Regions from separate parts of the Alteromonas stellipolaris genome, predicted to be linked through region 2. Evidence: predicted binding sites of a transcription regulator. Region 2 holds the regulator's gene; each other region holds the start of a gene.

Region 1 (3,281 bases), 1.6 Mb from region 2:
TGAATAGACCGCAAAGATAGCACCAAACAAGCCAATGGCTGACCGAGATAGGCCTTCATCTTTTAACCAAGCAGATAGCACTGAACCAATCATAATCCATGGAAAACCACTGGTAATGCCAAATAGAAAAATACTGAGGTAACGTCGGTCGTGATAAGTTTTCAGAGAGTCTAACAATTGCGTTCCATGGCCAAAGCGTGATCGTTTCGTATTGAGCCATGATCACGCTTGAGTTTCAATGAAAACGAGCGATAAAGGGTTGAATCACTGATAAATTAAGGAATAAAGAAAGTCGTTAGGGACGGATACCAACACAATCGATGGGGCAGTGCCCTTTTCCTTCTAAGAACAATACACAGTTCATTAACTCATCGACGAGATATTTATCTGAACGTAACTTATCTTCTTGCCAAAAATGGACTTGATGGAGCAAATGCCAAAAGACCCGTTCCTTATAGGTGTAAGGTTGGGTAAATGTGTACTCTATCTGGCCCCATTCTTCCATACTATCCCAAAAGAATAGTTCGATCTCCTCGACCGGAAGCTCTCCTTGCCAAAATGACCTCAGATAAAAACACAGCTGCTTGGCCTTTTTGTTTACGAATGTTTGAACAGTCATAGACACACAGCCGCCGTTATTAAAGATTAAAATGAATTATAGTTCAGAACAATCAGTGATACCTTGTGAAACACAAGGCACATGAGATAGATTACTGTTTTAAGCTGTAAATTAGACTAGTTGGTTTAGATTCTAATTACCAGCCTAAATGTTGAGTCCATCCAAGAACGCTGCCAGCAATCAACTGAATTTTAGCTCTATTCTCATTGTCCATTAGACCAAAGGTTGAATTTTGGGTTGAGAGTGACTGTTGTCTGTAGTGGAGTTTGAGTGAGGTGATGGCAAGTTGTTTTCGTTTCGTTTCTGTTTGCGATGCCCATGTATTGGTGTCGTTAATAGATAAATCTAATACCGGGAATTCTGTTCCAGCAATAAATTCAGGTACACCGCGATTTATGTCGGCATTCGGCCAAAAGGGGGTGATGGCGACTAAAGTGTCTGGTGAGGGAATAATGCCTTTAGAACCTAAATCCAGCAATTGTGCAGCCTGCATACCATAAGCAATGTTCATTCTAAACCCTTGATGACTTTCAAGGTGCGTATTAAGCGCATTGATTAAGATGGTTAAATGCTGACTGGACGATACGTAACTTTGTCGCTGAAGTCGACTGTCACTTTTCGGGTGAATGGCTTCATCGACGGGAAGGTCAGGGTCTTCTTCTAGCGTGAATGAAACTGGGCTAACCACAGCATGCCAACCTTTTTCATTCAGTAAGCTGGCTAAGTGACGCGCGTCCCCAATAGAAAGTCCGGTGGGTGAGGCATCAGCTAATATAATGGCCGCTCCGCGAGAGATGGGTAATGCTGATGGGCTCTCAAAAATAGGCACGCGGATTTCCCCAGCCATTACATAGGTAATGTCATCGGGTAAAAAAGCGTGGGTAATATCCTCATACAAGCTTTGGGCTTGCGCACCAGGCGCAAAATATCCCATCAAAAACATAAGGCTAAAGCTGCAACCCACCACGAGAAAGCGAAATAAACGTAACATGGCGTACCAATAAAGCATTCAACAGTTTTATTATCGGCTAAAGCTTTGAAAACTTCAGTTCGAACCAATAGTATTTTTTAGCACTTGGTTAATTAACCGCTTAAATGATAAAAGCTGAAACAGGTAGCTAAGAAGCGCCCCAAAGTCTCAATCTATAGATAGTGGGGCGGGGGAGTAATGGGCATAAGCAGTAAACGGGATAGGCGTTTGAAAGGTTAACCAGTCTTCCGAGGCAGGATGCGCAAAGCTCAAGCTTTCTGCATGCAACTGCAAACGTTCGGCCATACTCAGCGCTTCAGCATGAGCATACAACCTATCACCTAAGATAGGGTGACCTAACTCAAGCATGTGAACACGTAATTGGTGGGAGCGCCCAGTAACGGGGTACAAGGCCACTAACGTTTCGCTTAGCTCACTCGTAGTGCTAGTGCTGGGGCTAGTATAAGAGCTAGCGCTAGCGGCTGAATTAACGGGTTGAGGTGATACTTTTGGTATAACGTCTACCACTTCATAATGGGTGAGAGCTTTTTTGCCTCGCGCATAATCCACCATTTGCTTAGGGCGATTAGGCCAATCACAAATTAGGGGTAAATTTACTTCTCCCTCACTGTTTTTCACGTTACCGAAAACCCGAGCGAAATAACGTTTCTTGGTTTGACGTAATTCAAATTGCTTTGAAATATGTCGATGGCTTTCTTTGTTAAGCGCCATCACCATAATACCCGACGTTGCCATATCGAGCCTATGGACTACCGTCGCCGTAGGAAACACAGTATTAACTCTGCTAATGAGCGAGTCTTTATGTTCTTCTGCTTTACCTGGCACACTTAACAGGCCGCTGGGCTTATTCGCTACCAAGATGTCATCATCTTGGTAGAGAATGGTTAAATAGGGCTGTACGGGCGGGTTATAAACAAACGCTGGATTAGCCATTAAGGGTTATTCACCACTAAACGAAGGGCATCAAATTGCACATCAGCGCCTTGTATTACTTTGTCCAATGCGTTCATTTGATTTTCAATAAACTCGATTTCACTGTCACGTACTGACGGGTTACGCTTCTGCAAATCGACTAAACGCTGGATTTCACTGTTTAGGGTTTTATGCATGTCTTGCAGTGCATCGTGTAGCTTTTGATTCGCTTGTTGATGCGCCAGTTTACGGCTGTTTTCAATTGCTAAGGTAAGCGGCTGTTGAAGCGCTTTTATTAACTGATGCGAAATTTTGCGGTTTACTTTACGCTTTATCTCGAAGGTTAAATCTACTTGGTTACCTTGTGCATCTAAACAAATACGCAGTGGCGTTTGAGGTAAGAAGCGGCCAAGCTGGAGGGCTTTTGGGGCGTTGGCATCTAGCACAAACAAAGCCTCTAACCAGTAAGCGCCTTTGGGCAAGTCAGGGTCAGCAATAAAGCCAATGCTGCTTTTACCATGCACATCACTAAGCACTAAATCGATAGCGGTATGCACAAGAGGGTGATCCCAACTTAAAAACTGTACATTTTCTAGGGTTGTAGCAACTCGGCGCTTATAGGTTACGGTCATGCCTTCAGGGTCAAGCCCCGGTAATTGGCTAACCATAGATTCTGTTGGCATAAGAATGAAGCAATCGCTGCCTTTTTCTTCTTGCTGAACACCAATAGCATCAAACAAACGACCCATAAAACGGGAC
Region 2 (3,281 bases):
TATTTTCATCTGGGGTTTCTGGGGTGCTTAACTTATGCAGCAAATCAACTAACTTTGCGTCTGCAGGTACTAGCGGCTCTTGCGCTTTAACACGCTCAAACATATCTACTACTACATCGGTGGCCTGAAGAATGGTGTCCATCAATTCAGGCGTAAGAGTACGTTGTCCGTTTCGCATTACATCGAAAACGTTTTCTGCACCGTGGCAAATTTCAACTAATTCGGTAAGCGACAAAAAGCCGGCGCCACCTTTTACGGTATGGTAACCCCGGAAGATAGCATTAAGTAAATCTCCATCTTCAGGATTATTTTCCAGATCAACGAGCTGTTCTTGTAATTGTTCAAGGATCTCCCCAGCTTCAACTAGAAAGTCCTGTAATATATCCTCGTCAACATCAAACGCCATGCGCCCGCTCCCCTAAAAACCTAAGCTAGACAAAAGATCATCTACGTCATCTTGGCCAGATACCACATCATCGCGTTGGTCTGCATCAATAATTGGACCTTCGGCTTCGACACCATCAATCTTGTTAACTTTTTCGACTTTCGCTTCCGATGGCTTGTCTTGCTCTGACTGTTCGGGTTCACCGAACATCGTCAGCATATTAACTAAGCTATCTTCCACTTCTTTTACGAGTTCAATCACTCTGCGAATAACTTGACCGGTAAGATCTTGATAACCTTGTGCCATTAACACTTCGGTAAGCAATGATGTAAGCTTAGACGATTGTTTCGATCCGTCTTCTAGCAATTCGTCTAAATCTGCGCATAAAACTTTGAATTCACCCAACTCAAGTTGACGATTCATCAGTTTTTTCCACTCCGGCATAATTTTTTCGATGCGCGTGGAAAGCACTTCCGCAATTGGCATGCACTCTTCAACAGCATCCATGGTGGTATTGGCCGCTTTTTCCGTCTCTTCGATAACGTACATCAGTCGCGTTTGCGCATCAGGAATGTCATCAACGGTTAAATTTTTAATACGTTCATCGATTTGGAAGTTATTTAACGAATCATGAAGTTGACGCGTTAATTTACCAACTTCAGCAAAGAGCTCAATGGACTCTTTCATCGAAACGGCTTCTAAGACGGCGTTCGCAGATGCGTTATCGCCCTCTTCAAGATACGCTACCAATTTTTTGGCTTCTTCGAGCGTTATAGAGACACTTTCATTTGTCGACATCCAGTAAACCTCATTTCTCTGGTGAGCGTCTGGATCAACCTAAACGTTCGAAGATTTTGTCTAATTTCTCTTTCAACGTAGCGGCAGTGAAAGGTTTAACAACATAACCGTTCACACCAGCTTGCGCTGCGGCAACGATTTGTTCTTTCTTCGCTTCTGCTGTCACCATAAGAACCGGTAGGTGTTTCAACTTATCGTCGGCACGTATAGCGCGTAATAAGTCGATACCTTGCATACCTGGCATATTCCAATCTGTTACAACAAAGTCAAAATCACCTTGTTGTAGCATAGGCAGCGCGGTGTTACCGTCGTCCGCTTCCTGGATATTGGCAAAACCCAAATCTTTTAACAGGTTCTTTATGATACGTCTCATGGTAGAAAAATCGTCAACCACGAGAATTTTCATACTTTTATCCAAAATAGCCTCCAATGAGGGGTTAATTGTTATTAATTTCTATTCTTCGTCAACTTGCCACGATTTCATTCGTGATTTGAGTTTTAACATGGCCTGACTATGAATTTGACTCACTCGCGATTCACTAACATCAAGAACTTCACCAATTTCTCTAAGGTTCAGTTCTTCATCATAGTATAAAGAAAGTACAATCGCTTCCCGTTCGGGTAATGTAGTAATAGCATGTGCTAGCGCTTTTTGGAAAGCCCCTTGCATCAAATCTTCTAACGGTGCATCGCTGCCTCGGTTTTTTTCTGTAGAAATAACATCTTCAGAAACACCTAGGTCTTCAATACCCACCAATTTTCCAGCATTCACTTCGTTAAGCATTTGATGATAATCTTGCATGCTGACATTCATTTTAGCTGCAATATCAACATCTCGCGCGTCTCGGCCTGTTTCACCTTCAACTTGAGAGATAGCTTCGGTGATTGCCCTTCCATTTTTATGAACAGAACGAGGTGTCCAATCACCTTTTCTTATTTCATCAAGCATGGCGCCGCGAATACGAATACCTGCAAAGGTTTCGAAACTTGCACCTTTGGAACCGTCAAAATTTCGTGCAGCTTCTAGCAGTCCAATCATACCTGACTGGATTAAATCATCGACAAGAACACTGGCTGGTAATCTCGCCATTAAGTGGTGTGCTATTCGCTTCACCAGCGAAGCGTGACGCTCAACTAATTGTGACTTGTCCGTTTGCTGTTGATAAGCGGCTGCTTTGCTATTCAACGCTGACTTCCTACTGCTTTATCTGCTACTAGTTGTTCAATAAAAAATTCTAAATGGCCACCTGGTTGCGCAGGAATAGGCCATGATGCTGCTTTGGTTGCTAGCTGGCTAATCGCCACTGCTGCCGGAGAACTCGGGTAAGCATCTACAATTGACGTTTGTTTACGTACTGCTTTGCGTATGTTCTCGTCAAAAGGAACTGTTGCAACCAATTCTAGCGCAACATCCAAGAATCGCCCTGTTACTTTAGATAATTTGCTGAAAAGCTCCTGACCTTCTCTAACATCGCGGACCATGTTGGCGACCACTTTGAAGCGAAAGACACCGTGCTCTCGGTTAAGAATTTTAATTAGCGCGTAGGCATCAGTGAGTGAAGTGGGCTCATCGCACACTACCACCATAATATCTTGAGAGGCTTTGGAGAAACTTAGCACCATATCGGAAATACCCGCTGCGGTATCTACAATAAGCACATCAATGGGCGAGCGCAATTCGCTAAAAGCTCTAATGAGCCCTGCATGCTGCGTTGGTGATAGCTCTGCCATTGATTGAGAACCCGATGTGGCTGGTGCTATTTTTATACCGTGAGGGCCCGTAACGAGTACATCGTCCAAGGTACACTCACCAGATAAAACGTGTGAGAGGTTTTTCTCTACGCGCAATCCTAGCATTACATCCACATTGGCCAGACCTAAGTCTGCATCCAATACCATTACTCGCTTTCCCTGCTTTGCCATAGCAATAGCTGTGTTTAGCGTAATATTTGTCTTACCAACGCCACCTTTACCTCCGGTGACGGCGATAACTTTGATTAATCGTGATTGCTTCATTTTTCGTAAGCTACTCGCTTGATCATCAATCATACTGCTCGTGCTGTTTTAACCACATTGTTACTAGTAGTATGATTCAAAC
Region 3 (3,281 bases), 1.4 Mb from region 2:
AATTTCTTGTGACACAGTATTTTGTTCACGTGCCGATTGCTCAATTTGAGAACTTACGTCGTGAGCTTTGTGTACAGCTTCAGAGATAATATCAAGGGCTTGAGTCGCTTTTTCCGTTTGCTCTACACAGGCAACGGTTTGCTCTTTACCTTGATTCATTACCGATACCGCGCGTTCAGCACCCGCTTGAAGTACCTCAATCATAGCGTTGATTTCTTGCGTAGACTGTTGCGTACGGCTGGCAAGAGTACGGACCTCATCAGCAACTACCGCAAAGCCTCTACCTTGCTCACCCGCACGGGCAGCCTCAATGGCCGCATTCAAGGCAAGTAGGTTAGTTTGGTCGGCCACGCCGCGGATAACATCAAGAATGCCACCGATGCTGGCGCTGTCTTGATGAAGTTTGTTAATAACATCTGCAGCGTCTTGTACGTCTTTAGCTAGAATTTCGATAATACGTTTATTCTCAAGCGAGAGTTGACGTACATTTTCAGCCTCTGCATCTGCATGGCGAATTTGGCTCAGCGTATCTTCAGCGTTTTGCACTACCAATTGCGAGGTAGAGTGCATTTCTGTAGTAGCTGTTGCCACCTGGCCAATTTGCGACTTCTGATCTTGAATCGAATGGGTGGTTTGCGCAGTAACGGCTGAGGTTTGTTCTGATGCCGCGGCAAGTTGCTCGGCACGGGTGTTAATTCCTGAAATCAGCTCTTTAAGGTTGCCAATCAAGTTATTACAGTTTTTAGCTAATAGGCCAAATTCATCTTCAGCAGAATCGTCAAGGCGATGGGTTAAGTCTCCAGACGATGCTACGGTAAGCAACTCGTTCACGCGGTACAGCGGGCGAGTAATGGCACGTACTGTTATGTAACCAATAATGATGGCTATCGCGATAGAGAGAATAACCACCGCACTGATAATAATGTTACCTGTGGTGATAGCACCATTTACTTGGTTTTCAACGTCTTTTGCTTTTGCGTCGGCAAGAGAGAGAAGCTGCTCAAGTTCCACAATACCATTCGCAATGTTTTTATCTGAAGCAGTAAGCGCGGTTTCAGAGTCATTTCTGCGCTCTAGTCTTTCTACATGCAACGCCATGACGCCATCACTGGCGGTAATCGCATTTAGGGCATCGTTTACCAATTCATTAATATCGCTAAGAGTACCAGATTGGTCGCGCTGCCCAGCGGCTTGGCCCATATCACTAAGTAAAGTAGCAACCTTATCTACCACTAAGTCAACTTCGTTACCTAGAGTTTGAGAGCGTACGATAGTTTCGGTTTTTACGTATTCATAAGAAACGGTAAGTAAAGAAAGTAATGAGGTTTCTAGTTGGCTACCAATATCTGCTGCGCGTCTAAGATTTGGGTCACTTTGCACTGCGTCAAGGTCTGAAAAGTCTAGTAGGTAAGTAGATGCATCGTCAGCATTGTCTTCAGCATCACCTAAACGGTCGTCAATGGTATTTCGAATATCCATGAACTTTTGGTGGTTCAGGTAAACCGCTTCAACATTTTTAATGTAGTTATCATAGGAAGCTCGAACACTGTTCAACTTACTTTGCAGTTCAGGTTCATTGGCAACTGCAGTGGCAAGCTTCTTATATTCAGTCTCGAACATATCTCGGCTTTGATTGAATGCAGTGCGCTTTTCCTGAAGGCCCGATAAATCTTCTTCAATATAGGCTTCGAATGTCAATCTACCCATGTTTAGAAAGTTCGCTTTTAAGGCGTTACTCCCCGCTACTGTAGGAAGCGCTACGTCATTTACCTCTTCGGTTGCTGAACCGATGGAATTGAGGTTAAACAACGAAACAACGCTAATGACAATCAGTAGACAAGTAATTGCTACAAAACCGCCGATTACGCGAGTGGCTACTGTAATCTTCATTGAAACTCCTAGACTATTTTTTATTCTTTTGCGTGACGATACTACCCCGCACTACGTCCAAAATACACCTCAATGACCTAGAATAAGGTATTAAAATGTATAACATGAACTGTAATGGGATTATAGACTAACGTATATAACCAGAGTATCGGCAGGTAAGCTATTAAGTTAACAAGTAAAGCACAAGAATTTGTGATTTAGTAGTTTGCTGTATCAATTAAGTAATTTACGCATGTACTCTGATGAGCTTACCTGTGTTGACATCCAGCATAGTCATTTCTTGACCCCAAACATAGCCAGTGTCTAGTGCGACAAAACGATTATCTTGCGTCTCACTATTAAGTGCAGCCCAATGACCGAAAAGTATCTGTTCTTGCGCCTTAAGATGGGTATTGTCTACTTTGAACCAAGGCACAACAGACTTCGAAGCCTGAGAAGGGTGGGTTTTTGTCTCAAACTCTAAACTAGTATCTGCGTTTAGAAAGCGCATTCTGGTACATGCGTTTACAATAAAGCGAGTTCGCGATACGCCTTCAAGTTTATCAGACCACTTGAGTGGCGTGTTGCCGTACATGTTTTTCAAAAAGTCAGTATAGTGCTTTGATTGTAATTGTTGACTGATTTCATCGCTTAGGCTGACGAGCGTGTCTGTACTCCAATGAGGGTAGAGACCAGCATGTACAATAGTATGGTTGGCATTGATTTTTTTAGCGAGGGGAAACTGGCGAAGCCAATCCAGCAATGCTTTTAAATCGGGAGCATCAAGCAAGGGCTGAAGGTTGTCAGCTTTCTTAGGTTTACGAATTTTGTTCGCAACAGCCAACAAGTGAAGATCATGGTTTCCTAGCACTGTCTCGAAACTGCTACCTAAGCTTTTTAGAAACCGTAAGGTGCCTAACGAGTCTTCGCCTCTGGCAACTAAGTCGCCAACGGCGATGAGTTTGTCTTTATCCGCAGAGAAATTGGCTTTTTTTAGCAGTTTCTGTAGCCCGCCATAACAGCCTTGAATATCACCCACTACAAAGGTGTTGCGATAGGTCATAAGTCTCAAACTTAGTGAAGAATGTTGGGAACCGCTAAACGGAATACTTCAATGGGAACACGAAAACGTTCACCGTTTTCACGCTCCATTTCGTAATAGCCTTGCATATTTCCTACCGGGGTATCAAGTACTGCACCACTGGTATAGTCAAAATCTTCGCCCGGTTTTAATATGGGCTGTTTACCGACAACTCCTGAGCCACTCACCTCTGAGGTTTTACCGTTAGCATCGGTAATTTGCCAGTAACGATTAATCAGTTGTACCGTTTCCTGGCTGTCATTCACAATGGTCACGTGATAAGCGAACGCGAATTGTGGCGAATCAGAAGGTAGATGTTCGGGCAGGTGAC

What was found. The regulator FliA, encoded in region 2, starts transcription of late flagellar genes. The targets are predictions, from matches to a motif close to CTAAAGNTNNNNNNNNNNNNGCCGATA.
Region 1: AVL57_RS02930 (DUF3530 family protein) is a predicted target of FliA. The motif match lies at 1,642-1,668, and genes of this name have one in related genera.
Region 3: AVL57_RS03660 (HAMP domain-containing methyl-accepting chemotaxis protein) is a predicted target of FliA. The motif match lies at 2,037-2,063, and genes of this name have one in related genera.

What each region holds. Positions count from the first base shown of each region.
Region 1 is NZ_CP013926.1:690,188-693,468, forward strand. It holds gene AVL57_RS02920 (AmpG family muropeptide MFS transporter) at 1-177, opposite strand, end outside; gene AVL57_RS02925 (hypothetical protein) at 296-619, opposite strand; gene AVL57_RS02930 (DUF3530 family protein) at 756-1,610, opposite strand; gene AVL57_RS02935 (pseudouridine synthase) at 1,758-2,543, opposite strand; gene rapA (RNA polymerase-associated protein RapA) at 2,543-3,281, opposite strand, start outside.
Region 2 is NZ_CP013926.1:2,281,112-2,284,392, forward strand. It holds gene AVL57_RS09660 (chemotaxis protein CheA) at 1-406, opposite strand, end outside; gene AVL57_RS09665 (protein phosphatase CheZ) at 419-1,183, opposite strand; gene cheY (chemotaxis response regulator CheY) at 1,218-1,601, opposite strand; gene AVL57_RS09675 (RNA polymerase sigma factor FliA) at 1,638-2,369, opposite strand; gene AVL57_RS09680 (MinD/ParA family protein) at 2,366-3,232, opposite strand; gene flhF (flagellar biosynthesis GTPase FlhF) at 3,229-3,281, opposite strand, start outside.
Region 3 is NZ_CP013926.1:895,947-899,227, forward strand. It holds gene AVL57_RS03660 (HAMP domain-containing methyl-accepting chemotaxis protein) at 1-1,890, opposite strand, end outside; gene AVL57_RS03665 (symmetrical bis(5'-nucleosyl)-tetraphosphatase) at 2,117-2,932, opposite strand; gene apaG (Co2+/Mg2+ efflux facilitator ApaG/CorD) at 2,944-3,281, opposite strand, start outside.